Regions from separate parts of the Sphingobium sp. MP9-4 genome, predicted to be linked through region 2. Evidence: riboswitches for the same ligand, from Rfam matches in the RefSeq annotation. Region 2 holds a riboswitch; the other holds the start of a gene.
What was found. A riboswitch is a leader RNA that binds a small molecule or an ion and turns the genes downstream of it on or off. The one in region 2 is predicted to bind S-adenosylmethionine.

Region 1 (15,344 bases), on a different contig from region 2:
CCGGCGCACACGCGCAGGATAATGGCCAGGGCCAGGCACTGGGTGGCGTCACGGTCACCGACACGGCGATCGACGACAGTTCCATCAAGGTGGAAAAGCCCGAATCGCCCAAATATGTTCGCCCCCTGCTCGACACGCCGCAGACCATCACGGTGATCGGCAACCAGACCATCCAGAAGCAGAACCTCCTCACCCTGCGCGACGTGCTGTCCACCGTTCCGGGCATCACCTTCGGCGCGGGCGAAGGCGGCGGCGGCTATGGCGACAGCATCAACCTGCGTGGCCAGAGCGCCAACACCGACATCAGCATCGATGGCGTGCGCGACAGCGCCCAATATAGCCGCACCGACCCGTTCAACCTGGAGCAGATCGAGGTCACCAACGGCGCCAACTCCGTCTATGGTGGTTCGGGCGCGATCGGCGGCAACATCAACCTGGTGACCAAGCGCCCCAAGGCCGACAGCGAAACGCTGGTGCAGGGCGGCATCGGCACGTCCGATTATTATCGCGCGACCATCGACAGCAATGTCCGCGTCAACGAGCAAATCGCCGTGCGCCTCAACGCCATGTATCATGAAAATGACGTCGCCCGGCGCGATGTCGACAGCTACAAGCGCTGGGGCGTGGCCCCCTCGGTCAAGCTGGACGTGGAAGGGCCGACCTCGCTGACCCTGCTCTACACCCATCAGGAAGACGAGAATACGCCGCTTTACGGCATCCCCTATTACAAGAATGCGATCTATGACGGGCCACTGCCCGGCGTGCCCTATAGCGGCTATTATGGCTACAAGAATCTCGACAAGCAGGATCAGACGATCGACCAGGCGACGGCGATCTTCGACCATCGTTTCAGCGACCTGCTGTCGGTCCGCAACCTGTCGCGCTGGCAGCGCGTCGAGCAAAATCTGGTCGTCAACCCGCCACAGGGCGCCTATTGCCTCGCCAACGGCACACTGCCGACCGGTGCGGCCTGCGCCGCCGGCCAGGTGCCGGGCATGTATTATCCCAGCGGCCCGCGTGGCGGCTTCCGGGACTCGGTCAACCAGACGCTCTACAATCAGCTCGACCTGACCTTCAACATTCCGGGCGGCCATACGCTGGTCATCGGCACCTCGATGCTGCAGGAAGATTACACGCTGGACAATGGCAACGTCCTGCGCAACGCCAACGGCGCCACGCCGAACCCCACGCTCGATCCGATCAGCATCAGCGATCCGAACGGCATCTATACCGGCCCGGTCAACAAGATCCGGTCCGGCCACCAGATGGGCGACCTGTTCAACATCGCGACCTATGCCTTTGCTGCGGCCAAGATCGTCGATGGGCTCGAACTGAATGGCGGCGTCCGCTGGGAGCATAACCGCGCCCGCTTCCGCTCCGACACGATCGCGACCCCCGCCACCGGGGGCGCCTACACCACCGGCCCGCAGCAGAATGCGAGCGACGATCTCTTCTCCTACCGCATCGGCCTGGTCTACAAGCCGGCCGACAATGCCAGCCTCTATGTCGCCTATTCCAACAGCAAGACGCCGACGGCCACCACGGTGCGATCGGGCTGCGGCCTGATCATCACCGGAACCAATGGCTCCAACGACGCCTGCGACGCCAATCCGGAACAAGCAGTCAATTACGAGATCGGCGGCAAGATCGACCTGTTCGATGGCGGCCTTCAGTTGACCGCCGCCCTGTTCCGCAACGAGCGCAAAAATTATCGCGTCACCAGCAATGATCCGTTTGTCGGCACGCTGCCCGTCAATGATGGCCGCAACCGCGTGAACGGTGTCACCCTGGGCGCCAGCGGCAACATCACCGAAGCCTGGACGATCTTCGCAAACTACACCTATCTCGAAAGCAAGGTCATCCAGAGCGTGTCCAATGCATGCCTTGCGAGCCCGTGGACGGGCACTGCATCCGGGATCGGATCGGCTACGTCCAACCCGTGCGGCAACAATGTTCTGATCCCCGATGTGCAGAAGGGTCAGGACATGACCAATACGCCCAAGCATTCGGGCAGCCTGTTCACCACCTATACCCTGCCCTTCGGGCTGCAACTGGGCTATGGCCTGACCTACCAGGGCAGCTTCGCGCTCAACAATCGTGCCCTGGTCACGCCGCTGGTGGCCGGCAGCACGACGATCGTCCCGATCTATCACTCGGACGATTATCTCGTTCACCGGGCGATGCTGTCCTACACCTTCGACGAGAAGCTAACGGCGCAGCTCAACGTCCAGAACTTCACCAACGAAAAATATTATACCAGCATCCGTAACAATGGCTGGGCCAATCCGGGCGAAGGCCGCTCCTGGGTGCTGACCCTGGGCTACAAGCTCTAACCCCCCTCTCCCCGCCGGGCCGGCCATGCCCTCCTCGACATGGCCCGGTCTGGCGAACGGAACGCCCGCAGCCCGCTGCGGGCGTTCTTTTTTTGCCTGACGGGCATGGCGACGGCAGCGCCGCCTGCTAAGGGAAGCGCCATGACCGCCACCGCCGATCTTGCCATCCGCCTGCGCCGCGCCAGCTTCAACCGGGCGCTCGCCGATGCCGACCTGGCCGCCATCGGGCCGATCCTGGCGCAGGATGTGGTGATGGTGACCGGCACCGACAGCGGCGTCATCGCCGGGCGCAAGGCGCAGCTGATGGCCTGGAAGCGCGAATTTGCCGCGCCCGATCGCAGCATCTACACCCGCACGCCCGACACGATCCTCGTCTCGCCCGTCGAACCGATCGCCTTCGAACATGGCCAGTGGCAGGGCGCCGCCGCATCGTCCGGCATCCTCATCGCCTCGGGCGCCTACACCGCCAAATGGCGGCAGATTGGCAGCGAGTGGCTGATCGAGGCGGAACTTTACCTGACCCTGGCCTGAAAAGTCCGCACCTTCCCTCGCCAAGACGAGCTGCCACGCTCTTCGTGCAATAGTTAATAAAATATTGCCGCACTGGTCCGACAGGACTATGGCGCCCCCACCCTGTCCTTGGCGCTCCGGCGTCGGAGTCGGGGCCGACAATCCAGAGAGCGGAAGGGGGGACTTCGCCACGCGTCACGCAATCCATTGTGACGACATGCGAAGACTTGGCGTTATCTATTATGAAAAAGACCGGTTTCATGGTTTCGGCGTCGCTGGCGCTGCTGGCTGCCGCCCCCGCTCATGCCTCACCCGTAACCGGCACCGACGCGCTGCGCGAATGGAATCTAATCGTGCTGGGCGACCTCAGTTCCTCTTCCGAAGTGGAGGGCCGCACCTTCGTTGGCGGCGACCTCACCGGCACATCCTCCAGCTACCAGATCAGCACCCCCGCCACGTCCACGACCGGACAGGCGGGCCTCACCGTGGTCGGCAATGTCACCGGCGGCATCAAGAATTTGAACAACGGGTCGGGCGCGCTGGTCGGCGGTAATGTCGAAAGCGGCTTCAACCTCAATGGCGCGGCCCAGACGGTGAAGGTCGGCGGCACCATCAGCAACACCAATATCAACCAGAATAGCGTCCAGTCCGGCCTGGCCACGTCGGACCCCGGCTTCGCATCCAGCCTGGCGACGCAGGGCACGGTACTGGCCGGCAGCATGAAGCAATTGTCGACCAACCTGTCGGGCCTGGCCGCCAACAGCGACATGGTGATCAGCGGCAATCGCGCAACCTTCAACGCCAGCCCCGACGCCAACGGCCTGGCCGTCTTCTCGATCAGCGCCGCCGATCTCGACAAGGTGGGCGAGATCGCCTTCAACCTGAACGGCGCCGACACCGCGATCGTCAATGTCAGCGGCAGCGCGGTCAGCCTCAACGACAATTTCCTGGGCGGCACCGCCAATCTTGGCGAACATGTGATCTGGAATTTCGGCGACGCCCAGTCGCTCGACCTCACCAATAGCTGGGGCGGATCGCTGCTCGCGCCCTGGGCCGATGCGACCACCGCCAACTATATCCAGGGATCGGCCGTGTTCGGCTACCTGACCCAGAATGGCGAGATGCATCTGGGCACCTATACGGGCGGCTATACCCCGCCGATCGATCCGCCGACCGGCAGCAGCTCGGGCGGCACGCCGGTGCCCGAAGCGCCGGGCTGGACCCTGTTCCTGCTCGGCATCGTCGGCGTGCTGCTGGGGCGCCGCCTGATCCGCAAGACCGCCTGAACCGCCCTTTATCGCGCTTTTCCGTCCCTTCAGCCTCGGCCAGACGCGGGAAACGGACGGACTGGCGCAGCGCCCTTCTGATCGCCGCCGGGCGGCGGCACAGGGAGCCATTGTTTCACAATCTTTGCAGATCGCCGCTTTCCCATGAAAATGCCCCGCTTCTTCTCCTCGACCGCCTGCGACATGGCGATCGATCTTGGCACCGTGAATACCGTCATCCACGCCCGCGACCGCGGCATCGTGCTGAACGAACCCTCCGTCATCGCGATCGAGACCATTCGTGGCATCCGCAAGGTCAAGGTGGTGGGCAATGAAGCCAAGCTGATGATGGGCAAGACCCCGGCCAATATCCAGGCGATCCGCCCGCTGCGCGACGGCGTGATCGCCGACATCGACGTGGCCGAACAGATGATCAAGCATTTCGTCGAAAAGGCGCAGGATGGCGGGCGTTTCGGCCGCCGCTATGATGTGGTGATCTGCGTGCCGACCGGCTCCACCATGGTCGAGCGCCGGGCGCTGCGCGATGCGGCTTCCAACGCCGGCGCGGCGCGGGTGCAGTTGATCGAGGAGCCGATGGCCGCGGCGATCGGCGCCGGCCTGCCCGTCACCGAACCGCGCGGCGCGATGGTGGTCGATATCGGCGGCGGCACGACCGAAGTGGCCGTGCTGTCGCTCAACGGCATCGCCTACAGCAATTCGGCGCGCGTCGGCGGCGACAAGCTGGACGACGCGATCGCCTCGCACATCCGCCGCGTCCATAATCTGATGATCGGCGAAGCCACCGCCGAACGGGTCAAATGCGCGATCGGCTGCGCCACCCCGCCCGATGGCGAGGGCGAGCGGATCATCGTCAAGGGCCGCGACCTGGTAAATGGTCGCCCGGCCGAAATGACCATCAGCGAAACGGAAATCTGCGACGCCCTGTCCGAACCGGTCGGTCAGATCGTGATGGCGGTGATGACTGCGCTGGAACAGACCGCGCCCGAACTCTCGTCGGACATCATCGACGAGGGCATCACCCTGACCGGCGGCGGCGCGCTGCTGCGCCGGCTGGATGAGGCGCTGTCCGAAGCCACCGGCCTGCCCGTGCGGATCGCCGACACGCCCCTGATGTGCGTCGCCATGGGCGCCGGCAAGGCGCTGGAAGACCGTGCCTATGAAGGCGTTCTGACCATGTCCTGACCGGCGCGCACCGCCCCGACGATGGTTGGCGGGCATCGCTTGCCCGCCCCGCCACATCGGCGCTTGCCAGCATCGCCAAATGCCGCCAAGCAAAGCCCCGGATAAAAGAGGATGAGCGGGCGGATGAGCTATTATGACGTTCTGATCGTGGGGGCCGGCCATGCCGGCGCGCAGGCGGCGATCTCGCTGCGGCAGCACGGTTTCGAAGGCTCGGTCGGCATGATCGGCGACGAGAAGGATCCGCCCTATGAGCGCCCGCCTTTGTCCAAGGAATATTTCGCCGGCGACAAGAGCTTCGACCGTATCCTGATCCGCCCCGCCGCCTTCTGGGACGAGCGCAAGATCGACATGTTGCTGGGCAAGCGGGTCAAGAGCGTCGATCCGGTCGGCAAGTTCGTCACCGTCGGCGAGGCGGAAATCGGCTATGACAAGCTGATCTGGTGTACCGGCGGCAGCCCCCGGATGCTGACCTGCAGCGGCGCTGAAGCCGCCAATGTCCATGCCGTGCGCCGCCGCGACGATGTCGACGCGATGATGGCGAAGATCGACAGCGTGAACCATGTCACCATCATCGGCGGCGGCTATATCGGGCTGGAGGCGGCCGCCGTCCTCTCCAAATTCGGCAAGACCGTCGTCCTGCTCGAAGCGCTCGACCGGGTGCTGGCCCGCGTCGCGGGTGAGGATCTCTCGCGCTTCTACGAGGCGGAGCATCGCGCCCATGGCGTCGATCTGCGCACCGGCGCGAAGATGGACTGTATCGCGGTCGAGGACGGCCGGGCCACTGCGGTGCTGATGCAGGATGGCGAGCGGATCGAGACCGACATGGTGATCGTGGGCATCGGCATCGTGCCCGAAACCGGCCCATTGATCGCGGCCGGCGCGGCCGGCGGCAATGGCGTCGATGTCGACGAATATTGCCGCACCTCGCTCCCCGACATCTATGCCGTGGGCGATTGTGCATCCCATGCCAACCGCTTTGCCGGCGGCGCGCAGATGCGCCTCGAATCCGTCCAGAACGCCAATGACCAGGCCAAGACCGCCGTGGCGCACATCCTCGGCAAGGAAGAGGCCTATGACGCGGTGCCCTGGTTCTGGTCGAACCAATATGATCTCAAGCTCCAGACGGTGGGCCTCTCGACCGGCTTCGACCAGACCGTGCTGCGCGGCGATCCCGCCACCCGCAGTTTCTCGGTCGTCTATCTGAAGGGCGGCAAGCTGATCGCGCTCGATTGCGTCAATGCGGTCAAGGACTATGTCCAGGGCCGCGCCCATGTGCTGTCGGGCGCCCATCTCGACCCGGCGCAACTGGCCGATGCCGGCATTCCGCTCAAGGAAGTGGGCCTCGCCTGACCGGTCGGCGACGACGCGACAATCGGATTTTCCTACGAAGTTCACAGTGTCGTCGCCCCGTTTTGCGCCATTTTCCCCGCATAGGGTCATCGGAAAGCGACGGCGGCGCGACAATCGCGCGCCTGTGAAGCGACACCGACGCGCCAGCGAAGCGACGATCAGGCGACCAGGACGCGACAGACTTGTTGCGGCAGGGCGCTGCAGCAAGGTCGATATCGGGGCAATGGGAGCGGCCAATTCCATCCCACAGGGTGGACCAGAAATATGCTGAGTAGGAAAGACGGCCGGGAAGCGAGCGAACCCCGCCATTGCAAGCGTAGCGAAGCAATGACGATATCGGGTTTTGACGGCTGACGACCAGTTTTGGCCATTCCATCATCGTCACCCTGAACTTGTTTCAGGGTCCATTCCTCCCAATAGACCAATGGTTTGTTAGGCTTGATGGATGCTGAAACAAGTTCAGCATGACGTTGGTGGGATGGCCGCAATCCACCCAAATCCCCTACCCCCGAAACCGGGTCTCGCTTGCCAGTTCCCATGGTCCGCCGCGATAGTGCCAGGCAGCCAGGCCTGCGATTGCGATCGGGCGGGGATGGAAATCGGCGCGCAATCGGTCGGCCAGCGCCCGCGCGACCCTGGGCTCCACCTTGTTCTGCACGGTCAGATGCGGGCGAAAGCCGGCCTGGTCCTGCGGCGTCAGCAGGCCGGTGAAGGCGTCCGCCAATTCGCCACGCAACGCCGCCAGATCGGGACTGTCGATGCGATAGGCGACCCCCTGCCCCAATAGCAGCACATCGCCCAGCCGCGCCCGTGGCGCCGGGCCGGCGCATATCTGCTTCATCCGCGTCCTGAGTTCGGGCAGCAGCGAAGGCGGCAGATGATGGAACAGGGTGACATGCGCCGGCACCTGATTGCGTTCGGGCGGAAAATGGGCGCCGCGCAAGCCATCCGCCCAGGCGAAATCGGCGGCGCCCAGCAGCGCGGTGACAATGATCGGATCAGCCAGGACCGCCTCCCTGCAACGCGATGGCGGACTTTCGCCCGGCCGGGACAGGCTATATGATGACAGATGCCGCGCCCGGCAAGCAGGCGCGGCCCAGGAGGGGAAGCATCATGCGCGCACCGGCATCCTTCGTCATCATCGCCGTCATCCTGCTGCTATGGAACCTGATGGGGGTCGCTGCCTTCGTCATGCAATATGGCGCCGACCTCGGCGAACTCGCCAAAACCGATCCCGACACCGCCCGCGCCTTTGCCCAGATGCCCGGCTGGGCCTGGGCCGTCTATGCGGTGGCGGTGGGCGCTGGCACGCTGGGCGCGATCGCCCTGCTGCTGCGCCGCCGCGTCGCGGTGCCGCTGTTCCTGCTGTCGCTGCTCGCGGTGATCGTCCAGTTCGGACACACGTTCCTTGGCACCGACCTGCTGGCGGTGAAGGGCGCGGGCGCAGCGATCTTCCCGGCCGTCATCATCCTGATCGGCATCGGCCAGTGGCTCTACGCCCGCAGTCAGGCGGCCAAGGGCCTGCTGCGCTGATCGGCGCCGATCAGGCCGCGCTCTGCAATATCTCCTGGCCGATCATGTCCACGTCGAACGGCGCGGTCTGGTAGAGATCGTTGATCCAGTTGCCGAACAGCAGATGGGCATGGCTGCGCCAGCGATTTTCCGGCGGGCGGGTCGGGTCGTCGTCGGGGAAATAATGGGCCGGCATCTGGCGGCCGCCGTCGCGCGCATATTCGTCGCCCAGTGTGCGCGTGTCATATTCGACATGGTTGAACATGTGCAGGAAGCCATGGCGCGGATCATGGACCAGGCAAGGCCCGGTCTCCGCGCTGTCGGCCAGCAATTGCAGCCCGCGATCGACCGGCAGCGATTCCCGCCGCACTTCCGACCAGCGCGACACCGGGATCGAGAAATCGTCCGAAAAGCCCCGCAGATAGGGCGAGGCCGGGGCATGGTTGCGATGGCGGAACACGCCGAACGCCTTGCGCTCCAGCGCATGTTTCTCGACCCCGTGGAAATGATGGAGCGCCGCCTGCGCCGCCCAGCAGATGCTGAGCGAACGATGCACATGGGTCTGGGTCCAGTCGAAGATGGCGCGCAGTTCCTGCCAGTAGCTCACCTCCTCGAACGGCAGATGCTCGACCGGCGCGCCGGTGATCAGGAAGCCGTCGAACCGCTCGTCGCGCACATCGGTCCAGGCGCGATAGAAGGACTGCATATGATCGGCCGAGGTGTTGCGCGACACATGGTCGCTGATCCGCACCAGCGTCAGTTCCACCTGCAACGGCGAGGCGCCAAGCAGCCGCGCAAGCTGCGTCTCGGTATCGATCTTGTTGGGCATCAGGTTCAGCAGCGCGATCCGCAGCGGGCGGATATCCTGCCGCACCGCATCCGCCTCGCCCATCACGGCAACGCCCTCGGCTTCCAGCGTGCGGCGGGCGGGCAGGTCATCGGCAATCTTGATCGGCACGTCTCGTCAGTCCTTCCTGGCGGGGCGACGATCGGTGGCTGAGGTCCGCTTTGTTGCCGGATCGGCCACATCCTCCCGGATCGGGAGTGCCACCTTGCCCGGAACGGCAGGTTGGCGTTGGGCGTCGCCCCAACTCTTGATGCTGGACTATCCCTAGCGCGCGCCGGACCATGTGGCAAGCCCGGCTATATATCGGCCAAGCCGGGCTTTACAGCTCGCCCCGCGCGCGGCGGATCTCGAACCACTTCCGCACATTCTCATTATGCTGCTGATAGGTGTCGGCAAAGATATGGCCGCCCTTCCCGTCCGCGACGAAATAGAGCGCATTCGTCTCCGCCGGGTGCAGCACCGCCAGGATCGACAGCCGGCCCGGATTGGCGATCGGCCCCTTGGGCAGGCCGGTCATCGCATAGGTGTTGTAGTCGTTGACGTCGGCGATCTCGGACTTCTTGATCCGGCGGCCGAGCGGCTTGCCCCTGGTGATCGGATAGATGATCGTCGGATCGGCCTGCAGCATCATGTTCTTGCGCAGGCGGTTGCTGTAGACGCCCGCGACCATCGGCCGCTCCTTGGCGATCGCGGTTTCCTTCTCGACGATCGAGGCGAGGATGATCGCCTCCTGGGGCGACTTGGCGATCGTATTGGGCGCGCGTTCGGCCCAGAGCTTCGCCAGCGCCTTGTCCATCGCCGCCTGCATCCGCTTCAGCACGGCGGCGCGCGGCTCGCCCTTGTCGAAGGCATAGCTGTCGGGCAGCACGCTGCCCTCTTGCGGCACCGCGACATCGCCGGTCAGCTCGTCATTGGCCATCAGCCGTTCCTGCACCAGGATCGACGGCATGCCTTCGGGGATGGTGACCAGCCGGGTCAGCGTCTTGCCGCCCTGCAGGATCGACAATATCTCGCGGTTGCTGGCGCCCTTGGGCACCACGAACTCGCCGGCCTTGATCGGCTTGGCGCCGCCAAAGACCTTCGCGCGGGTCAGGAAGGCATCGGCCGAACGCACCGCGCCAGCCGATTTCAGCAGCACCGCGGCATCGGACAGGGTCGATCCCTCCGGCACGACGATGCTGATATTCTGGGTGGCCGGCCCCGTCTCGGTCCAGCCATGGACGAAGCGGAAACCGACAAAGGCGACAACGGCCAGGCCGATCAGAAGGATGATGCAGCCCAGTCGCCGCACCGGATTTGCGCCGGATCGTCTTGCCATCATCCCAACTGCCCGACCCAAATAATGCCCAACCGGCTATGGCTTACATGATCCTCCCCTTTTCAGGGGAGGATCAGGCGTATCAGATCGCCTTCATGATGAGCGAGGCGTTGGTGCCGCCGAAGCCGAACGAGTTGTTCAGCACCGCGCGCACCTTGCGCTCCTTGGCGACGTGCGGGACCAGGTCGACGCCCTTGCAGCTTTCGCTCGGTTCGTCGAGGTTGAGCGTCGGCGGCACGATCTGGTCGCGCATGGCGAGGATGCAGAAGATGCTCTCCACCGCGCCCGCGCCGCCCAGCAGGTGGCCGATCGCCGACTTGGTCGAGGACATCGACATGCTGCCCAGATGATCGCCAAACAGACGCTTGACTGCGCCCAGCTCCAGCTCGTCGCCCAGCGGGGTCGACGTGCCATGCGCGTTCACATAGTCGATATATTCCAGCGCCAGGCCCGAACGCTTGAGCGCCATCTGCATCGAACGGAAACCGCCATTGCCTTCCGGGTGCGGCGCCGTGACATGATAGGCGTCGCCGGTCAGGCCATAGCCGATGACTTCGGCGTAAATTTTCGCGCCGCGCTTCTTGGCATGCTCATATTCTTCCAGCACGACCACGCCCGCGCCTTCGCCCATGACGAAGCCGTCACGGTTGACGTCATAAGGGCGGCTCGCCTTTTCCGGCGTGTCGTTGAAGCCGGTCGAGAGCGCACGCGCCTGGGCGAAGCCGGCGATGCCGATCGGGCAGATCGCGCTTTCCGCGCCGCCCGCCAGCATCACGTCGGCATCGTCCATCGCGATCATGCGCGCAGCGTCGCCGATCGAGTGGGCGCCGGTCGAGCAGGCGGTGACGACGGCATGGTTCGGACCCATCAGGCCGTACTTGATCGAGACCTGGCCCGAGATCAGGTTGATCAGGCGGCCATGGACGAAGTGCGGCGAAACCCGGTTGGGGCCCTTGTTGGCCAGCACCAGCGATTCGCTTTCGATGCCCGGCAGGCCGCCGATGCCCGAACCGATCGAGCAGCCGGCGCGCAGGCGCTCTTCTTCCGACATATTGTCCAGGCCCGCGTCGCGCAGCGCCTGGCTGGCGGCGGAAATGCCATAGACGATGAACGGATCGACCTGGCGCTGGATCTTGTGGTCGACGTCCAGCGAGGCGTCATAGCCATATTCATGATCCGCCGGCTTCACTTCGCAGGCGATGCGGCACTTGTAATCGGTGGCGTCGAAGCGGGTGATCGTCGCCGCGCCGGATTTCGACGCGATGATGTTCTTCCAGGTGGTTTCGACATCCCCGCCAAGCGGGCTTACCATGCCAAGGCCGGTTACGACGACGCGACGCATATGCTTGCTCCGAAATTCCAATTTTTGGTTCCGTGCCGCTCATCTAGGCGTTCCACACGCACTTGTGAACGGCAGGCCAGATACGAAAAGGCTCCCCAAGCTCCGGGATCACCGGACAGGAGGAGCCAATCCTTGTGCAAGGAGGGCGGCCCGCCACTGAGGGCAGGCCGCGAAGCCCTTAGGCCTTGCTGTCGATATAGTCGATCGCGTCCTTGACGGTGGCGATCTTCTCAGCCGCATCGTCCGGGATTTCGACGCCGAATTCTTCTTCGAACGCCATCACCAGTTCAACGATGTCCAGGCTGTCTGCGCCCAGATCGTCGATGAAGCTGGCGTCCTCGGTCACCTTCTCGGCTTCGACGCCCAGATGCTCGACGACGATTTTCTTTACGCGATCCGCGGTCTCACTCATGAGTGGTCCTTCTTACTGGGTATCGTTGGTGGTTCTGAATAACCGTTAAGGCATTGCCCTAGTGCCAAGCCCCGATAGAGGCAAGAGGGAAGGCCGCCAAGCCCCTAGATGGAGGGACAGGTGCGTTTCGGCAATAAAAAGCCGGAAAAAACCCGGAAACAACGGGTTGTTTACCAAAATTTCAGCCGCTTGTGCCAGTCAACAGCGATGATCGACCGCCTGTGCCCCGACCAGTTCATCACCCCGGAACGGGCAAGAATGACCGCCTGGCTGATGCTGGCAGCAACGCTGATCGGCCTTGCCCACCTGTTCGCGACGGCCCATGGCACGGTAGATTCGCTTGGCCGACCGCTTGGCACCGACTTTTCAAACGTCTGGACGGCGGGATGGATGGCCGACCATGGCCAGGCCGCCCAGGCATGGAACTGGCCCGCCCATCATGAAGTGCAGAAGGCGATCCATCATGATCCCGCCATCCCTTTCTATGGCTGGCACTATCCCCCGCCCTTCCTGATCCTGGCCACGTTGCTGGCGCAAATCCCCTACACCCCTGCCCTGCTGCTGTGGCAGGGACTGACGCTGGCCGGCGCGCTGATGGTCGTCCGCCATGTCCTGCTGGGTAAGCGCGACGCGCTGCTCATCGCGCTCGGTGCGCCGGTGGTGATGGTGTGCCTGGGCCATGGCCAGAATGCGTTCATGACCGCCGGCCTGCTGGGCGGCGGCATGGCCCTGCTCGACCGACGTCCCTGGATCGCCGGCATGCTGCTGGGCGCATTGGTCTACAAACCGCAATTTGCGGTGCTGATCCCTGTGCTGATCATCGCACGCGGCAATGCCCGCGCCTTCCTGGCCGCCGGTCTGACCTCGGCCGGCCTGTGCCTGCTGACATTGCTGATCTGGGGCTGGCCGGTGTGGCAGGCGTTCATCGATTCTCTGCCCCTGACGCAGCATATCATCATCGAAAATGGTGCCACCGGCTGGGAAAAGATCCAAAGCCCCTTTGCCGCCATTCGCCAATGGGGCGGCAGCATTCCAGCCGCCTATGTGGTGCAGGGCCTGGTGACAGCCATCGCCATCGGCATCGCCGCGCTGGTCGCCCGCCGTGGGACGATGGAAGTGCGGGGCGCCGCTGCGCTCAGCGCCGCCCTGCTCTGCACACCCTATGTGCTCGATTATGACTATGTGCTGCTGGGGATGGCGATCGCCTTCGTCGCCGCCGACATGGGCAAGCGCGGCGTGCTTGGCTGGGAACGAAGCTGGCTGGCCTATGCCTGGATGGCGCCTTTGTTCGGCCGGGCCGTGTCGGAATGGACCCATGTGCCGGTCAACCTGATCGCCGCGATCGCGGTGCTGGCGCTGGCGATGCGACGCGCCATCCTGCTGGACGGCGCGCTCGCTTATAGTCTGCCCGGCCGGACGAAGATCGCCTGACCGCCCCTGCCGGTCGGTCAGATCATCGCCATGCCGCCATTGACGTGCAGGGTCTGGCCGTTGACATAGCCTGCTTCCTTGCTCGCCAGATAGGCGACCGCCGCACCGATATCGTCGCCATCGCCCAGATCGCCAGCGGGGATCTTGGCCAGGATCGTGCCCTTCTGCGCATCGTTCAGCGCATCGGTCATGGCCGACCGGATGAAGCCGGGGGCCACGCAGTTCACGGTGATGCCGCGGCTCGCCAGTTCCTGGCCCAGCGACTTTGACATGCCGATGATGCCGGCCTTCGACGCGCAATAGTTGGACTGGCCCGGATTGCCGGTGACGCCCACGACCGAGGTGATCGAGATGATGCGGCCAAAGCGCGCCTTCATCATCGGCTTGGCGGCGGCGCGGCACAGGCGGAAGGCAGCTTCCAGATTGACCGCGATCACCTGCGACCATTCCTCGTCCTTCATGCGCAGGATCAAATTGTCGCGGGTGATGCCGGCATTGTTGACCAGGATGTCGATCTTGCCGCCCAGCGCTTCCACCGCCTGCGGCACCAGCGCGTCGACGGCGGCCGGGTCGGACAGGTTGCAGACCAAGGTCTTGTGGTCGCCGCCCAGTTCGGCCGCAAAGGCCTTGAGCTTCTCCTCATTGCTGCCCGACAGCGCCAGCGTGGCGCCCTGCGCGGCCAGCGCCTTGGCGATGGAGGAACCGATGCCCCCCGAAGCGCCAGTCACCAGCGCGGTCATTCCCGTCAGATCGAACATTCTAGTCTCCCTTAAAGTGCGGCGGCCGGCGGTCGAAGAAGGCGGTGATCGCCTCGTCATGATCCGCGGTCGCGTGGGCCAGCGCCTGCATGGCGCCCGCCATTTCCAGTATCTGTGATAGTTCGGCCGTCTGCGCCGCGCGCAGCAGCCGCTTGGTCATCCGTGTCGCATGCGGCGGGTTGGCGGCAATCGCATCGGCCTGCGCCCGCGCCACCGTCATCAGCTCCGCATCGGGCACAACCTCGCCGACCAGCCCGATCCGCAGTGCCTCGCCCGCGTCGATCGTCTCGCCGGTCAGCGACAGCTGCGACGCCTTGGAAAAGCCGATGATGCGCGGCAGCAACCAGGCCCCGCCATCGCCCGACACCAGGCCTAGCTTCACGAAGCTTTCGGCGAAACGCGCGCTTTGCCCCGCGATGCGCAGGTCGCACATGCAGGCCAGGTCCAGCCCCGCGCCGATCGCCGGGCCATTGACCGCCGCGATCACCGGCAGCTCGATCGCCTGGAAAAGCAGAGGCAGGCGCTGGATGCCCGCGCGATAATTGCGCCGCGTCTGCGCCGGCAGGCTGGAGCGCAGCCCGCCGGCATCCGGCCGCATCGCGTTGAGATCGCCGCCCGAGGAGAAGGCACTGCCCGCCCCGGTCAGGATCGCGACATGGATGCTCGCATCCCGGTCCGCCGCCTCGAACACGTCGCACAGCGCATCCACCATCGCCGGATCGGAGATGGGATTGCGCCGGTCGGGCAGGTTCAGCGTGACCGTCAGGACGGCCCCGTCGCGCTGGGTTAGAACGGGGGGGCTAAGGACCGGGCTCTCGCTCACAGCGCGCCCAGCACCGCCTCGATATCGTCCATCGTCACCACGCTGCGCACGGTGGCGTCGGGCGCGATGCGCTTGACCATCGGGCCAAGCACCTTGCCGCCCAGTTCGACGAAATCGGTGACGCCCGCGTCCCACATCGCGCCGATCGACTCGCGCCAGCGGACGCGGCCGGTGACCTGCTCGACCAGACGCTCGCGAATGTCGGTCGTGTCGCTGATCGGCGCGGCCAGCACATTGGCA
Region 2 (15,344 bases):
TTGCCATGACCGGCGCGACGGGTTTCGTCGGCGCCGAAACGCTTGATCAGGCGCTTGCCGCCGGTCTCCAGGTCAACGCCCTCACCCGCCGGGCGCAGCCGCCACGCGCCCATCTCAAATGGGTGCCCGGCTCGCTCGACGATACCGCCGCGCTCGACACCTTGGTGCGCGACGCCGACGCCGTGATCCATATCGCCGGCGTCGTGAACGCGCCCGACCGCGAGGGGTTCGAGGCGGGCAATGCGCGCGGCACGATGGCGGTGGTCGACGCCATGCGCAAACGCGGCGTGCGCCGGCTCGTCCATGTCTCCTCGCTCGCCGCACGTGAGCCGGGCATGTCGGACTATGGCTGGTCGAAGGAACTGGCCGAACGCCATGTGAAGGCCAGCGGCCTTGACTGGACGATCGTGCGCCCGCCCGCCATCTATGGCCCCAATGACCAGGAAATGCTGGAACTGTTCCGCATGGCCAAGCGCGGCATCATGCTGCTGCCGCCCGGCGGCCGGCTTTCGGTGATCCATGTAGCCGATCTTTCCCGCCTGCTGCTGACGCTCGCCTGCGAAAAGGAGCAGAGCCAGACCCGCACCTATGAGGCGGACGATGCGACGCCCGGCGGCTGGGACCATCAGGAATTCGGCCAGGCGATCGGCCGAGCCGTGGGCCGCACTGTCCGCACCTTCGCGACGCCGCAATGGCTGCTGGCGACCGCCGCCCGACTCGACCGGCTGGTGCGCGGCCGCAATGCCAAGCTGACCCCCGACCGGGTCGATTATTTCTGCCACCCCGACTGGGTCGTCGACAAGCGCAAGCAACCGCCCAAGCGGCTGTGGACGCCGCAGATCCCGACCGAGGAAGGGCTCAAGGCCACGGTCGAGGCCTATCGCGCCAAGGGCTGGCTGTAGCCCGCCCAAGGACACAAGTCCGCGCGGGTCACGACCGAAGTTCACAGTGTAAACGGCCTTTTCGGGGCATTTGCACCTGCTTCGCCCCCATGATGCACCACCCACGCGCCGGTAACGCGCCATGGCAGGTTCGACAGACGCGCCCGGCGCGCGCCGACAAGGCCCCACCCGCGCACCTGCGCAGCGACAGCGACGCCCCCGTCGCGCGCCAGTTGCATGGATAGCGGAGGCAGGATGAGCGGCAGCGTCATGCCCCAGCTTAGAGCAGGGCAGATCTGTAGGACAGCGGCATGCGGGATTGGCGGATCGAGTTTCGATCAAGCACCGCCCATCCCATCATCGTCACCCTGAACTTGTTTCAGGGTCCATTCCTCCCAATAGACCAATGGTTTGTTAGGCTTGATGGATGCTGAAACAAGTTCAGCATGACGTCGGTGGGATGGCCGTAAGCCACCCACCCCGGTCACGCCGCCGGATCGGACTCCGCCGGCTTCTGCGCGCGCTGTTCGTCGACAAATTCGCTGATCGCCTTGCCGCTGGCGTTGAGCAGCGGATAGGTGCGGGCGTCGGACAGCCAGTCGGGGCGGCGTGCGCCGCTACCGTAGAATGTGTCATAGACCAGGGAGAAGGCGAGGAAGACCAGGGTCGCGCCGATCAGGCCCTTGATCGCACCGAAGCCGCCGCCCAGCACCCGGTCGATCGGGCCGAGCACCGACTGACGGGTGCGCTGGCCAATCGCGCGGGCGAGCAGCTTGCCCGCGCCAAAGGTGATGGCGAAGATCAGGAAGAAGGCCAGAACCGCCGCCCCGCTCTCGCTGCCGACGAAGCTGGTCAGCAATTCGGTGACCGAGGCGTGGAACAGGCTGATCGCGAAGATGCCCGCGACCCAGGCGATGAGCGAGAGGGTTTCGGTCACGAACCCGCGCAGCAGGCCGAATATGGCGCAACCGCCGATGAGGAGGAGGACGAGGATATCGACGGCGTTCATGCCGCGCTGGCTATCCGCGCCCGAGCATCTGGTCAACCAGCTGTGCAAGGGTGCGGAAGCCGCTGACCGAAATCCCCTTCACCCCGTCCGCGCCCGACGCCGGCACGAAGGCGCGATTGAAGCCCAGTTTCGCCGATTCCCGGAGCCTGAGCGGCGTGTGCGAGACGGGCCTGATCTCGCTCGACAGCGCAATCTCGCCGAACAGCACGACATCGGCGGGCACCGGCCGTTCCGACAAGGCCGACAACAAAGCGGCGGCGACGGCCAGGTCGGCGGCCGGATCGGACAGGCGATAGCCGCCCGCGACATTGAGATAGACTTCGCAGGTCGAGAAGCTGAGGCCGCAGCGCGCCTCCAGCACGGCGAGGATCATGGCTAGCCGGCCGCTGTCCCAGCCGACCACTGCGCGCCGAGGCGTCGCCCCGCTCGACAGCCGCACCACCAGCGCCTGGATCTCGACCAGCACCGGCCGCGTTCCTTCGAGCGCGGGGAAGACGGTGGCGCCCGTCACCGTCTCGTCGCGATTGGTGAGGAACAGGGCGGATGGGTTGGCGACCTCCTCCAGCCCCTCGGCCACCATCGAGAAGACGCCGATCTCGTCCGTGCCGCCAAAGCGGTTCTTGATCGCGCGCAGGATGCGATATTGGTGGCTGCGCTCACCCTCGAACGCCAGCACCGTGTCGACCATATGTTCCAGCACGCGCGGGCCGGCGATGCTGCCATCCTTGGTGACATGGCCGACCAGGATCAGCGCGGTGCCGCGCTGCTTGGCGAATTTGATCAGTTCCTGGCTCGATGCGCGCACCTGGCTGACGGTGCCGGGCGCGCCCTCGATCAGGTCGCTGTGCATGGTCTGGATCGAATCGATGATGAGCAGCGCGGGCGGCACGCCGTCGCTGAGCGTCGTCAATATATCGCGCACCGATGTCGCGCTCGCCAGTTGCACCGGGGCGTTGCCAAGGCCCAGCCGCTGGGCGCGCAGCCGCACCTGGTCCGACGCTTCCTCCCCGCTGATATAGGCGACGGTCAGCCCGCGCGAGGCGACCCGCGCCGCCGCCTGCAGCAACAGGGTCGACTTGCCGATGCCCGGATCGCCGCCGATCAGCGTCGCTGATCCCGGCACGATGCCGCCGCCCAGCGCCCGGTCGAACTCGGCGATGCCGGTGCTGGTGCGCGCGGGCAGTTCCACCTTGCTGTCGAGGCCGATGAGCGTGATCGCCCGGCCGCCGCCCTGCAGGTCATGCTTGGCGGAAAAGACGGTCTCGGCCGCTTCCTCGACGATGCTGTTCCATTCGCCGCAGTCATCGCACTGCCCCTGCCACCGGCCGGAGACGGTGCCGCATTGCTGACAGACGAATTTGCGCTTTGCCTTGGCCATCGCCCACGCATAACAGAACATAAAAGGAACACAAACGCGATCTTGCATCGAGGCTGGAAACCCCCGCGCCGCTGGCGCATTGAAGCAGCATGTCCGCCACGATCCGCGTCGCCAGCTATAATATCCGCAAGGCCATCGGTACCGACCGCCGCCGCTCGCCCGAGCGGGTGATCGACGTGCTGAACGAGGTGGATGCCGACATCATCGCGCTGCAGGAGGCCGACCGGCGCTTCGGCATACGCTATGCCGCGATCCCGCCGCTGCTGCTCGACCGCCAGAGCGGCTACAAGCCGGTGCCACTCAATGTCCAGACCGATAGCATGGGCTGGCACGGCAATGCCATCATCGTCCGCAAGGAGGCGGAAGTCGCCGCCTATGACGTGCTGCACTTGCCCTGCCTGGAGCCGCGCGGCGCGACCATGGCGGAGGTCGCGATCAAGGGCGCGACCCTGCGCGTGTTCGGCATGCATCTCGACCTGTCGGGCCTGTGGCGGCGCAAGCAGGCGGCGGCCGTGATCCATGCCGCGGCGCAGGGTCATGCCCTGCCGACGGTATTGATGGGCGACCTCAACGAATGGAGCGCCGAACGCGGCTGCCTGGCCGACTTTGCCCGCCATTACAGCTTTGCGCCCTGCGGCCGCAGCTTCCACGCCCGCCGCCCGGTCGCCCGGCTCGACCGGATCATGCATTGCGGCCGCATCCGCCTGGTCGACAGCGGCGTCCACGAAAGCGCCGCCGCGCGCAAGGCGTCGGACCATCTGCCGATCTGGGCGGAGTTCCGGGTCGGGTAAAAGCGGGCGCGTGTTGGGGATGGCTGAGGGTCTGAAGACGACCAGAATCTGACGTACCTAGTTCCTCCCCAAGCTTGCTTGGGGAGGTGGCAGCGCGAAGCGCTGACGGAGGGGAAATGGCGCAAGCGCAACGCTATTGCCCCTCCACCGCCTTCGGCGGTCCCCCTCCCCAAGCAAGCTTGGGGAGGATTTTCGGACAGTCTGCTTTCCACCCCCTTTCGTCATTCCCGCGCAGGCGGGAATCCATCCCCTGACCTTGCATCTGGTCCGACGCTGTGGAGATGGATCCCCGCCTGCGCGGGGATGACGGTGGAAAACAGGCCGTTGCTTAGCCACCCACCCCGCCATCCCCCCTTCCCGCTTTCGGACAGGGGGTGGGACATTCCGCCTCTCGACAAGGCGGCCTGGCTTTGCGATCCCTATCCCCATGAGGGAGAAGGAATTACGCCTCGCGCTCGTCTGCTATGGCGGGATCAGCCTGGCCGTCTACATGCACGGCATCACCAAGGAAATCTGGCACCTGACGCGGGCGAGCCGGGCCTTTCATGACGGGGTGGCGCCGCAGGGGGCGAGCGAGGCGGTCTATCATCGGCTGCTCGCCGATATCGAGGCAGCGAGCGGCACGCGGCTGCGCATCCTGCCCGACATCATCGCCGGCGCCAGCGCGGGTGGCATCAATGGTATCTTCCTGGCCCAGGCGATCGAGACCGGCCAGTCGCTGGAGCCACTCACTGCGCTGTGGCTCGACAATGCCGATGTCGACGAACTGCTCGATCCCGACGCCCGCCCCGCCCGCGCGCTGACCAAATTCTGGGCGACGCCGCTGGTGTGGATGGCCGCGCGCCGCCCCGGCGACGCGGTCGAGCGCACGGTGGCGCCCGACACGCGCGAGGAGGTGCGGATGAAATTGTCGCGCTTCATCCGCTCGCGCTGGTTCGAGCCGCCCTTTGGCGGAGCGATATTCTCGACCATGCTGCTCGACGCGTTCGACGCGATGGCGGCGACGCCGGCCGGGCCGTCGCTGCTGCCCGACGGCCATCCGCTCGACCTGTTCGTCACCGTCACCGATTTCGACGGCCATGTGCAGAGCCTGAGCCTCAACAGCCCGCCCCAGGTGATCGAGACCGAGCATCGGCTGTCGATCGGCTTTCGCGGCCGGGGCGGCAGCGCCAACGGCTTTGCCGATCCGGCCGAACTGGTCTTTGCCGCGCGCGCCACCGCCAGCTTCCCCGGCGCCTTCCCGCCCTTCACCGTGCGCGAGCTGGACCGGGTATTAAAGCGCCGCCACCGCGCCTGGCCCGGCCGCGACGCCTTCCTGGCGCGCGTGCTGCCGCGCCGGGCGGCACGGGGCGAGGCCGAGGACGCGGTGCTGATCGACGGATCGGTGCTGGCCAACGCCCCCTTTGCCCAGGCGATCGGCGCGCTCAAGAACCGGCCGTCGCGGCGCGAGGTCGACCGCCGCTTCGTCTATATCGATCCCAAGCCCGGCCACCGGTCGATCCACCTCAATCGCGAGGGCGAGGAGGAAGCCGCGCCGATCGGCGAGAATGCGCCGCTGCCGGGCTTTTTCCGCACCATCTTCGGCGCGCTGTCGGACATTCCGCGCGAGCAGCCGATCCGCGACAATCTGGAGGCGATCGACCGCCATTCCGCCCGCATCCGCCGCATGGGCCGGATCATCCAGGCGCTGCGCCCCGGTATCGAAGCGGAGGTGGAGGGGGCGATCGGCCGCATGCTGTTCCTCGACCGGCCGACGCCGGCGCGCCTGTCGGCCTGGCGCGGCAAGGCGCAGCAGCGCGCCGCCGCCTCGGCCGGATTCGCCTTCCCCGCTTATGCTCATCTCAAGCTGTCGGGCATCGTCGAGGATCTGGCCGCGCGCCTGTTCCAGTTGAGCGGCGAGGACGCGCCGATGATGCGCGAAGCCTATCGCCAGGCGATCTGGAAGCAGGTGCGCGCGATCGGGGCCGACCAGTTAACCGAGGATGCCGGCTCCGCCGCCGCGCCCGTCCTCTTCTTCCGCACCCATGACCTGGCCTTCCGCATCCGCCGCCTGCGTTTCCTGGCCCGGCGGCTGGCCGAGACGCTGGAACTGGAGGCCGATGCCGACAGCGAGGCGGTGCAGGCGATGCACGACGCCATCTATCGCGCGCTCGCCCTCTACACCGAATGCGAGGGCAATGATTTCTACAATGACCATGTCCGCGCCGCCGCGGCGCAGGTGCCGACCGACGCCGGTGCCGCGCTGGAGGCGATGGCCCAGGCGCGTGGCCTGCGCGCCCGCGACGAGGCAGCCGACATGCTGCTGGCCGAGGCGCTCGCCAACCTGCCCAAGGCCGGGCGCCGCACCATGTTGCTGGCTTATCTCGGCTTCCCCTTCTCCGACATCGCGACCCTACCGTTGCTTCAGGGTGACGCTGTCGATGAATATGATCCGATAAAGGTCGACCGGATTTCGCCCGAAGATTGCACCGCCATCCGCGCCGGCGGCGCCAACGCCACGCTAAAAGGCATAGAATTCAACAATTTTGGCGCCTTCTTCAGTCGGGTCTATCGGGAGAATGACTATCTGTGGGGCAGGCTCCATGGGGTGGAGCGTCTGCTGGATATCGTAATTTCCGCAATTCCTGCCCCAACCCGTCTTCCCGAAGGGGCGTTGCGCAACTATAGGCGGGCGGCGTTTCTGGCGATCCTCGACGAGGAAGAGTCGCGCTTGCCGCATGTTGCGGATCTGATCGCCGGACTGCGGGAGGAAATCGGGTGAAGGGGCGTTTGAAGCTGTTTCCGATGATGCTGGCGCTGGTGCTCGTCACCGGCTGCAAGGGCTCGTCCGATGACAGCGCACAGGCCGCCCCGGCCAGCGCGCCGCAGCAGGTGGCCGTTGCCGTCGTCCAGCCCGATCCGCCGCCGCCCGCACCGCCCGCCGTCCTGCCCTCGCGCCCAGCGCCGATCGTCACCGTCGGCCCGCCCGGCCCGACCAATTCGCTCGACCTGCCGCCGTCGAGCAATGCGGCCCAGCCCGCCCCCTTCCCGCGCGAAGTCACCGCCTTCATGGTCGATCGCGACAGCTGCGACCATTTCCGCGGCGAGGAACCCTATGATGCGGAACGGCGCGCCTATATCGAGGAAAGCGTCGCCGAACTCTGCTCCGGCACCGACGCGAAGCTGGCCTTGCTGCGCAAGCGCTACGAAAAGATGCCGGACGTCATCAGCGCGCTGAGCAGCTATGACGCCCGGATCGAGGGCGAGGAACCCTGAGGCCGCCTCGCCCGCACTAGCGCCATCCGGTCAGGCGGCGACCGCCAGGCAGGCTTCCCTTATGTCGCGGGCTAGTTCGTCGACCCGCTCCACCTGTGCATCCCAGGCGAACATGAATCGCGCGCCGCCGCCGATGAAGGTGTAGAAGCGCCAGCCGCGCGCGCGCAGGGCATCCAGCACCGGCGCGGGGGCCGACAGGAACAACGCATTGGCCTCCACCGGGAAGATCGGGCTGACATCGGGCAGGTCGGCGATCGCCGCCGCCAGCCGGGTCGCGCAATCATTGCCATGGCGGGCATTGCGCAGCCAGGCGCCGCTTTCCAGCAGGCCGATCCAGGGCGCCGACAGGAAGCGCATCTTCGACGCCAGCTGTCCCGCCTGCTTGCAGCGATAGTCGAAATCCTGCGCCAGCGCGCGATCGAAGAAGATCACCGCCTCGCCCACGGCCATGCCATTCTTGGTGCCGCCAAAGCAGAGCACGTCGACGCCCGCCTTCCAGCTGATCTCCGCCGGATCGCAGCCCAGGCTGGCGCAGGCATGGGCAAAGCGCGCGCCGTCCATATGCAGTTTCAGCCCCAGTTCGCGGCACACGGCGGAAATCGCGCGCACTTCCTCGACCGTGTAGACAAGGCCGGTCTCGGTCGGCTGGGTGATGGTGACGACGCGCGGCTTGGGGAAATGGATGTCGGACCGGCTGGTCGCGAGCTGCCGGATCGCGTCGGGCGTCAGCTTGCCGTCGGCCGAGGGCGCGGCAAGCAGCTTCGACCCGTTGGAGAAGAATTCGGGCGCGCCGCATTCGTCGGTCTCGACATGGGCGGCCGCCGAACAGATCACGCTATGATAGGATTGGCACAGCGCCGCGAGCGCCAGCGAATTGGCGGCGGTGCCGTTGAAGACGAAGAAGACCTCCGCATCGCCGCCGAACAGGGTACGGAAATTGTCCGCCGCGCGCTGCGTCCATTCATCCTCGCCATAGGCCGTCGCCGATCCGCTGTTCGCCGCGAGCATCGCGTCGAGCGCCTCGGGGCAGGCCCCGGCATAATTGTCGCTGGCAAATTGCTGTGTGGAAATGGGCACGTCATGCTTCCGTCTGCTGGTGTGTGACCAAGCATCGGATCAACGTCGTCGTGGCTGCATGTCCCGTTGGATTGCCGGTCCGGCCACATCCCCCTCTTTCGAAAGGCACCACCTTGCTCGGGGAGCAGGTTGGTGTCGGACGTTGGCCCGACTCTTGATGTTGCCGGTGCGATTATCGGCCGGGCGATGCCGCGTCAAGCATCAGCGCAGCAGCGCCTCTATCCCCTTCGCCAGATCGATGTCCCGCTGCGACAGGCCGCCGGCATCATGGGTGGTGAGCGTGATTTCGACCCGATTATAGACGTTCGACCATTCGGGATGATGGTCGGCCTTTTCCGCCAGCAGCGCCACCCGCGTCATGAAGCCGAAGGCGGCGACGAAGTCGGGAAAGGTGAAGCTGCGCGCAATCCCGTCCGGTTCGGCGACCGCCGTCCATTCGGGCAAATCCGCCAGCGCGATCGCCCGTTCCGTTTCGTTCAGTCTGGCAAGCATTTCTCTATCCTGCGTTATTTCTTTCGCCTATGTGACAGCCATGCCTGACACTGGTCAATCGTTCCGCTTCGCCCCTACCCCACAGGAAATCGAGACACTCGCGCTGGAGGCCCTGAGCCGCCTGCCCGAGCCCTTCCGTTCCTATCTCTCCAATGTCGTGATGCTGGTGGAGGATTTTGCCGACACCGATATCCTGAAGGAGATGGAGATTGACGATCCGTTCGGCCTGACCGGCCTCTATAGCGGCCGTCCCTTCGGGCAGGAGGCGCAGACCGGCGACCTGCCGCCGACCGTGCATCTTTTCCGCCGCCCGCTGCTCGACGAATGGGTCGAGACGGGCGTGCCGCTCGAAGCGCTCATCACCCATGTCGTGGTGCATGAAATCGGCCATCATTTCGGCCTGTCGGACATCGACATGCATGTGCTGGAGGATATGGTCGCCCCATGAGCGGTGCGGCGCTGCGCCTGTCGGGCCTGGCCTGCCTGCGCGGCGGACGCCTGCTCTTTGCCGGCGTCGACCTGGTGCTGGCGGCCGGCGGCAGCGCCTTGCTGCACGGCGCCAACGGCATCGGCAAGTCGAGCCTGCTGCGCCAGTGCGCCGGATTGCTGCCCGCCTACGCCGGAACCATCGACCGCCAGGGCAGCGTCGCGCTGGCCGACGAGCGACTGGCGCTCGACATGGAATTGCCGCTCCACCGCGCACTCGGCTTCTGGGCACGGCTTGACCGGGTGGATGCGGCCGCGCTCGACCGCGCGCTCCACGCCATGGCGCTCGCCCCCTTGCGCGACGTGCCCGTGCGCATGCTCTCCACCGGCCAGCGCAAGCGCGCCATGCTCGCCCGCGTGATCGCCAGCGGCGCGGATATCTGGCTGCTCGACGAACCGGCCAATGGCCTGGACGATGCGTCGGTCGCGCTGCTCGGCGCGGCGGTGGCGGACCATCTGGCGGCCGGCGGCATCGTCGTCGCTGCCTCGCACCAGCCATTGCCGCTGACCGATCCGGTGCGGATCGAGATGGCCGCCCATGTGCCGGACCCGGCGCAGGAGGCGTCATGCGACTGATCGCCCTGCTCGTCGCCCGCGACCTGGGACAGGCCTGGCGCTCGGCCGGGCTGTGGCTGCCGGTCGCCTTCCTGTTGCTGGTCGCCAGCCTCTACCCCTTTGCGGTCGGACCCGACGCCGCCCTGCTCGCCCGCACCGGTGGCGGCATGCTGTGGATCGCGGCGCTGCTCGCCAGCCTGCTGCCGGTCGACCGGCTGGTCGCGCCCGATCGCGACGCCGGCATCCTGGACCAGATCGCGCTGCGCGGCATCAGCGAGGAGATGGTGGTGATCGCCCGGCTGATCGCCCATTGGCTGGGTTTCGGCCCGCCGCTGATGATCGCCGCCCTGCCCGCAGCCGCGCTGCTGAAGCTGGACGGCGCGACGATCCTGACGCTGGAGGCCGGGCTGCTGATCGGCACGCCCGCGCTTGCCGCGCTCGGCCTGCTGGTAGCGACGCTGACCGCCGGACTGCGCTCGTCGGGCGCGCTGGCGGGCCTGCTCGCCCTGCCGCTGGCGGTGCCGCTGCTGATCTTTGGCGCGGGCACACTGGGCGATGGCAGCGGCGCCGCGTTCAAATTCCTCGGCGCCGCCTCCCTGCTGCTGGTCGCGATCACGCCGATCGCGGGCGGCGCGGCGATCCGCGCGGGTCGGGAATGAGGTTTGTGCAACGCGCAAGGCGTTGACATTGGCGGGCCGCAATGGTCCCATGCTGCATCGCAACAAACTCCGGCAGCGGGCCATGCCCGCCAAGCGCGAGGTACCCGATGCCCGATCCGACTGCCGAGCCGCAAAGCCGCCTGATCGACCTGGCCCTGCAGGGCGGCGGCGCCCATGGCGCCTTCACCTGGGGCGTGCTCGACCGCCTGCTGGAGGAACCCTGGCTGCGGATCGACGGCATATCGGGCACGTCGGCCGGGGCGATGAACGCGGCCGTACTGGCCAGCGGCTATGCCCATGGCGGCGCGCCGGGTGCCCGCCGCGCCCTCACGCGTTTCTGGAGCAAGGTGTCGGACGGGGCAATGTTCAGCCCGTTCCGCCGCAGCCCGCTCGACATAGCGCTCGGCCGCTGGACGCTCGATTATTCGCCGCTCTATGTCGGCATGGACCTGATGGCGCGGCTCTGCTCGCCCTATGATCTCAATCCGGGCGGGTTCAACCCGCTGACCGACATCCTCAACGAATGCGTCGATTTCGACCATCTCGCCGCCAGCCCGATCCGCCTGTTCATCACCGCGACCAGCGTGCGCACCGGCCAGGCCCGCGTGTTCCGCAATGCGGAGATCACGCCCGACGTGCTGCTCGCCTCCGCCTGCCTGCCGACCATGTTCCACGCGGTCGAGATCGATGGCGAGGCCTATTGGGATGGCGGCTATTCGGGCAATCCGACGCTGACGCCGCTGGTGCGCGACTGCGATTCGGACGACACCATCCTGATCCAGGTGAACCCGGTCGAGCGCGCCACCGACCTCTACGCCGCACGCGACATTGCCAGCCGATTGAACGAGATTTCCTTCAACGCGGTGCTGTTGCAGGAAATCCGGATGATGGCGCTGCTGCGCCAGGTCGCCGATCCCGGCCATGGCGAGGGCGAGAAATGGGCGAAGATGCGTATCCACCGCATCGCCAGCGCCGACATGCTGCAATTCGGCCATTCGTCCAAGCTGAACGCCGAATGGGCTTTCCTGTGGAAGCTCAAGAAGATCGGGCGCAAGGCGGCGGACGATTTCCTGAAGGATCATGGCCAGGCGATCGGCCGGGAATCGACGCTCGATATCGACGCGCTGCTCGCCCATGTCTGAGGCATTGAGCTTCCTTGGCATATTGGTCGCGCTCGGCGCGCTGATCGCCATGGCCTATCGCGGCTGGAGCGTGCTGTTCCTCGCCCCGGCACTGGCGATGATTGCCGCCAGCTTTTCGGGCTATCCGATGCTGGCGAGTTGGACCCAGATATTCATGGTCGCCGCCGCCGGCTTCCTCGCCCAATTTTTCCCGCTCTTCCTGCTCGGCGCGATCTTCGCCAAGCTGATGAACGACAGCGGATCGGTGCGCACCATTGCCGACGCCATGATCGGCTGGCTGGGGTCCGGCCGCGCGATCATGGCGGTGGTGCTGGCCGGCGCGATCCTGACCTATGGCGGGGTCAGCCTGTTCGTCGCCTTCTTCGTGCTGGTGCCGATGGCGCAGGCGCTGTTCCGCGCCGGCAACATCCCCCGGCGGCTGGTGCCCGCGACCATCATCCTGGGCACATCGACCTTCACCATGACCGCCCTGCCCGGCACGCCGGCGATCCAGAATGTCATTCCCATGCCCTTCTTCGGCACCTCCATCTATGCCGCGCCGGGCCTGGGCCTGATCGCCGCGATCATCATGCTGGCGGTGGGCCTGGGCTGGCTGTTGCGGGCACAGGCAGCGGCCGCCGCCCGGCAGGAGGGCTATGATCCCAGCCTGTCCCCCGTGGCGCCGGTCGACAGCGCGCGGATGCGCGAGCATACGACGACGGCCTCCACCTTCGACCCCGCAGAGATGGACAAGGGGGCGCCCACCGACGACCGCCCTTCGCTCGGCATCGCCTTCCTGCCGATCGGCGTGATGATCGGTTGCAACCTCATCCTCTCGCTCTGGCTGTTCCCGACCTGGGACGCGCCCTTCCTGGCGGAGCCTTTATGGGGCAGCACCAGCCTGGGCGCGGTTGCGGGCATATGGTCGGTGACGGCGGCGCTGATGATCGCGACGCTCGCCATCATCCTGTGCAACCGGGCGCGCCTCGTCAGCCTGCGCGACAGCATCGATTCGGGCGCCAACGCCGCCGTGCTGCCGATCATCAGCGTGGCGAGCCTGGTCGGCTTCGGCGCGGTGATCGCCGCGCTGCCCGCCTTCCACATGATCCGCGACTGGGTGCTGGGCATGGGCGGCGGGCCGCTGGTGTCGCTGGCGGTGGCGACCAACCTGCTCGCCGCGCTCACCGGATCGGCCTCGGGCGGGCTCACCATCGCGCTAGAGGCGCTGGGGCCGACCTATATGGACATCGCCGCGCGAACTGGCACCGACCCCGCCATCATGCACCGGGTGGCGGTGATCGGGTCCGGCACGCTGGACATATTGCCGCATAATGGTGCGATCGTGACGTTGCTGGCGCTGAGCGGCGTCACCCACCGCGAATCCTATCTGGATATCGCCATGGCCGGCATCGTCAGCTCGCTTGCGGCGCTGGTCGCCGTGATCCTGATCGGGTCGACGCTGGGCAGCTTCTGATCCCTTCGCCCCTTGGCCGGGTCGACAGGCGCGCGCGCATCGGCCATGGGCTGCGCCATGTTCGGCATTATCGCATCCCTGTTGTTCGTTCTGATCTGGTCCACCGGTTTCATCGTCGCCCGCGCGATGGTGCCCCATGGCGCGCCAGAGCTGATCCTGGCCGCGCGCCTGTGCCTGACGGCGCTACTTCTGGGTGCGCTGGCGCTGCATGGGCGTCAGCCCTGGCCGCGCGGCCGGCGATTGGGGCTGCATCTGGCGGCGGGCGCGATGCTGCATGGCCTTTACCTCACGCTCAGCTGGTGGGCGGTCAGCCATGGCATGCCGGCCGGCATCATGTCGCTGCTGGGCGCGACACAGCCGCTGATGGTGGCGGTCGCCAGCGTCGCGATCCTGGGCGAGCGCTTGCCCGCGCGCGCCTGGAGCGGCCTTGCCATCGCCATCCTGGGTGTCGGCTGCGTGCTGATGCCGGCGATCGCCAAGTCGGGCGCGGGCGCGATCACGCTCATTCCCGCGATCGGCGGCATCGTCGCGGTGCTGGCGATGACCGGCGGCACGCTGATCCAGCGCGGCACGATCGGCGGCGATCCGATCTGGGTGTCGGGCGCGGTGCAGAATGCCGGCGGCGCGCTGGTGGCGATCGCCGCCACCCTGATCGTGGGCGAATGGCGCTGGGACAATAGCCCGATGTTGTGGATCGGCCTCAGCTGGTCGGTGCTGGGCCTGTCGGCCGCCGGCCTGTCGCTGCTGGTCTGGCTGGTGCGCACCCAGGGACCGACGCGCATGTCGATGCTGCTGCTGCTGGTGCCGCCACTGGCCGCGGTGGAGGCCTGGCTGCTGTTCGGCGAGAAGCTCGGCCCGGTGCAGATCGCCGGCTTCGCGCTGGCGCTGGGCGGCGTGCTGCTGGGCCGGTCGCAGCCCAAGCGGACCGAGGTGGTGGAGCCGGCCTGAACCGCCACCGCGCCGTCACAGGTTCGTCACATCCTGCAACATGGCGGTCATGATCGCGCGCTAGGGCGGGTCATGAGCAAATCCGGCCGCGCCCCGCCGCTTCCCTCGATCCTGTCGCAGGCGGCGGACATGCAGATGCAGATGACCCTGCGCCAGGTCGGCTTTGGCGCGCCGTCCGCCAATGCCGTGCCCCATGTGCCGCCCAAGCCCGCGCCCGCGCCCCGCGACGACAGCGCGCTCGCGCTCAAGCGGCGCGACTGGCTGCTCAACGTCATGGAACAGCAGCGTGCCCTGTCGCCCTATGCCTCCGGCCTGCTGACCGCCGACGCGCTGTCGGGCGAGGACTTCCTGCATAATTTCTATGCGCCCGGCCGCCCGGTCCTGATCAAGGGGGCGATGGAGGGCTGGCCCGCCCGTGCAAAATGGACGCCGGACTATCTGACCGATGCCGTTGGCGCGGCGGAAATCGAATATCAGGGCGGCCGCGCACAGGCCGCCGACTATGAACTGGCCAAGGACCGGCACAAGCGTCGCGCGCCGTTCCGCCAGTTCATCGATCTGGTGCGCGATGGCGGCAATGACGCCTATCTGACCGCCTATAACAGCGCGGCCAATGGCCCGGCCCTCGCGCCGCTCCAGGCCGATCTCGGCCATCCCGACGCCTATCTGGCGCCGACGCCGGGCATGCTCTGGATCGGCGGCGTGGGCGCGTTCACCCCGCTCCATTTCGACCTCACCAACAATCTGCGGGCACAGGTGACCGGCACCAAGCATGTCATCCTGGTGCCGCCGTCGCAGACCCATCGGCTGGCGCATAACCGCCATGTCTTCAGCGATGTCGGCGACCTGACCGATCCGGCGCGGCTGGCTCGACACCCGCGCGCCCGCGACGTTCTGCGCTACGAAGTGCGGCTGACGCCGGGCGACCTGCTCTTCATCCCGATCGGCTGGTGGCATCAGGTCCGGTCGGAAAGCTTCTCGACCATGCTGACCTACACGCATTTCCACTGGCCCAATGCAGGCCATGAAAATTATCCGAAGGATTAAAGCCTCTTATCCCTCCCGCAGCCGCTCGTGATGGCGGATCACCTCATCGATGATGAAGCGCAGGAATTTCTCGGTGAAGTCGGGGTCCAGATTAGCGTCGAGCGCGAGCTGGCGCAGGCGCGAAATCTGGCGTTCCTCGCGGCCCGGATCGGCCGGCGGCAGGTCGTGGGT

Region 1: linked by a shared signal. The riboswitch ahead of metA (homoserine O-succinyltransferase) and the one ahead of A0U87_RS03450 (low specificity L-threonine aldolase) in region 2 are both predicted to bind S-adenosylmethionine.

Annotation. Positions count from the first base shown of each region.
Region 1 covers NZ_LUFI01000071.1:81,381-96,724, reverse strand. The annotation lists gene A0U87_RS21440 (TonB-dependent receptor) at 1-2,333, shown strand, start outside; gene A0U87_RS21435 (DUF4440 domain-containing protein) at 2,475-2,864, shown strand; gene A0U87_RS21430 (choice-of-anchor A family protein) at 3,086-4,129, shown strand; gene A0U87_RS21425 (rod shape-determining protein) at 4,274-5,311, shown strand; gene A0U87_RS21420 (FAD-dependent oxidoreductase) at 5,435-6,661, shown strand; gene A0U87_RS21415 (2'-5' RNA ligase family protein) at 7,164-7,667, opposite strand; gene A0U87_RS21410 (hypothetical protein) at 7,775-8,194, shown strand; gene metA (homoserine O-succinyltransferase) at 8,205-9,131, opposite strand; SAM-I-IV-variant riboswitch at 9,171-9,279, opposite strand; gene mltG (endolytic transglycosylase MltG) at 9,340-10,311, opposite strand; gene fabF (beta-ketoacyl-ACP synthase II) at 10,421-11,680, opposite strand; gene A0U87_RS21390 (acyl carrier protein) at 11,859-12,092, opposite strand; gene A0U87_RS21385 (glycosyltransferase family 87 protein) at 12,300-13,523, shown strand; gene fabG (3-oxoacyl-[acyl-carrier-protein] reductase) at 13,541-14,281, opposite strand; gene A0U87_RS21375 (crotonase/enoyl-CoA hydratase family protein) at 14,283-15,104, opposite strand; gene fabD (ACP S-malonyltransferase) at 15,101-15,344, opposite strand, start outside.
Region 2 covers NZ_LUFI01000014.1:134,490-149,833, forward strand. The annotation lists gene A0U87_RS03420 (NAD(P)H-binding protein) at 6-902, shown strand; gene A0U87_RS03425 (CvpA family protein) at 1,366-1,890, opposite strand; gene radA (DNA repair protein RadA) at 1,901-3,268, opposite strand; gene A0U87_RS03435 (endonuclease/exonuclease/phosphatase family protein) at 3,358-4,059, shown strand; gene A0U87_RS03440 (patatin-like protein) at 4,487-6,820, shown strand; gene A0U87_RS03445 (hypothetical protein) at 6,817-7,314, shown strand; gene A0U87_RS03450 (low specificity L-threonine aldolase) at 7,345-8,391, opposite strand; SAM-I-IV-variant riboswitch at 8,449-8,557, opposite strand; gene A0U87_RS03455 (4a-hydroxytetrahydrobiopterin dehydratase) at 8,593-8,883, opposite strand; gene A0U87_RS03460 (metallopeptidase family protein) at 8,924-9,331, shown strand; gene ccmA (heme ABC exporter ATP-binding protein CcmA) at 9,328-9,945, shown strand; gene A0U87_RS03470 (heme exporter protein CcmB) at 9,936-10,583, shown strand; gene A0U87_RS03475 (patatin-like phospholipase family protein) at 10,691-11,725, shown strand; gene A0U87_RS03480 (GntP family permease) at 11,718-13,178, shown strand; gene A0U87_RS03485 (DMT family transporter) at 13,224-14,126, shown strand; gene A0U87_RS03490 (cupin-like domain-containing protein) at 14,199-15,173, shown strand; gene A0U87_RS03495 (chorismate mutase) at 15,180-15,344, opposite strand, start outside.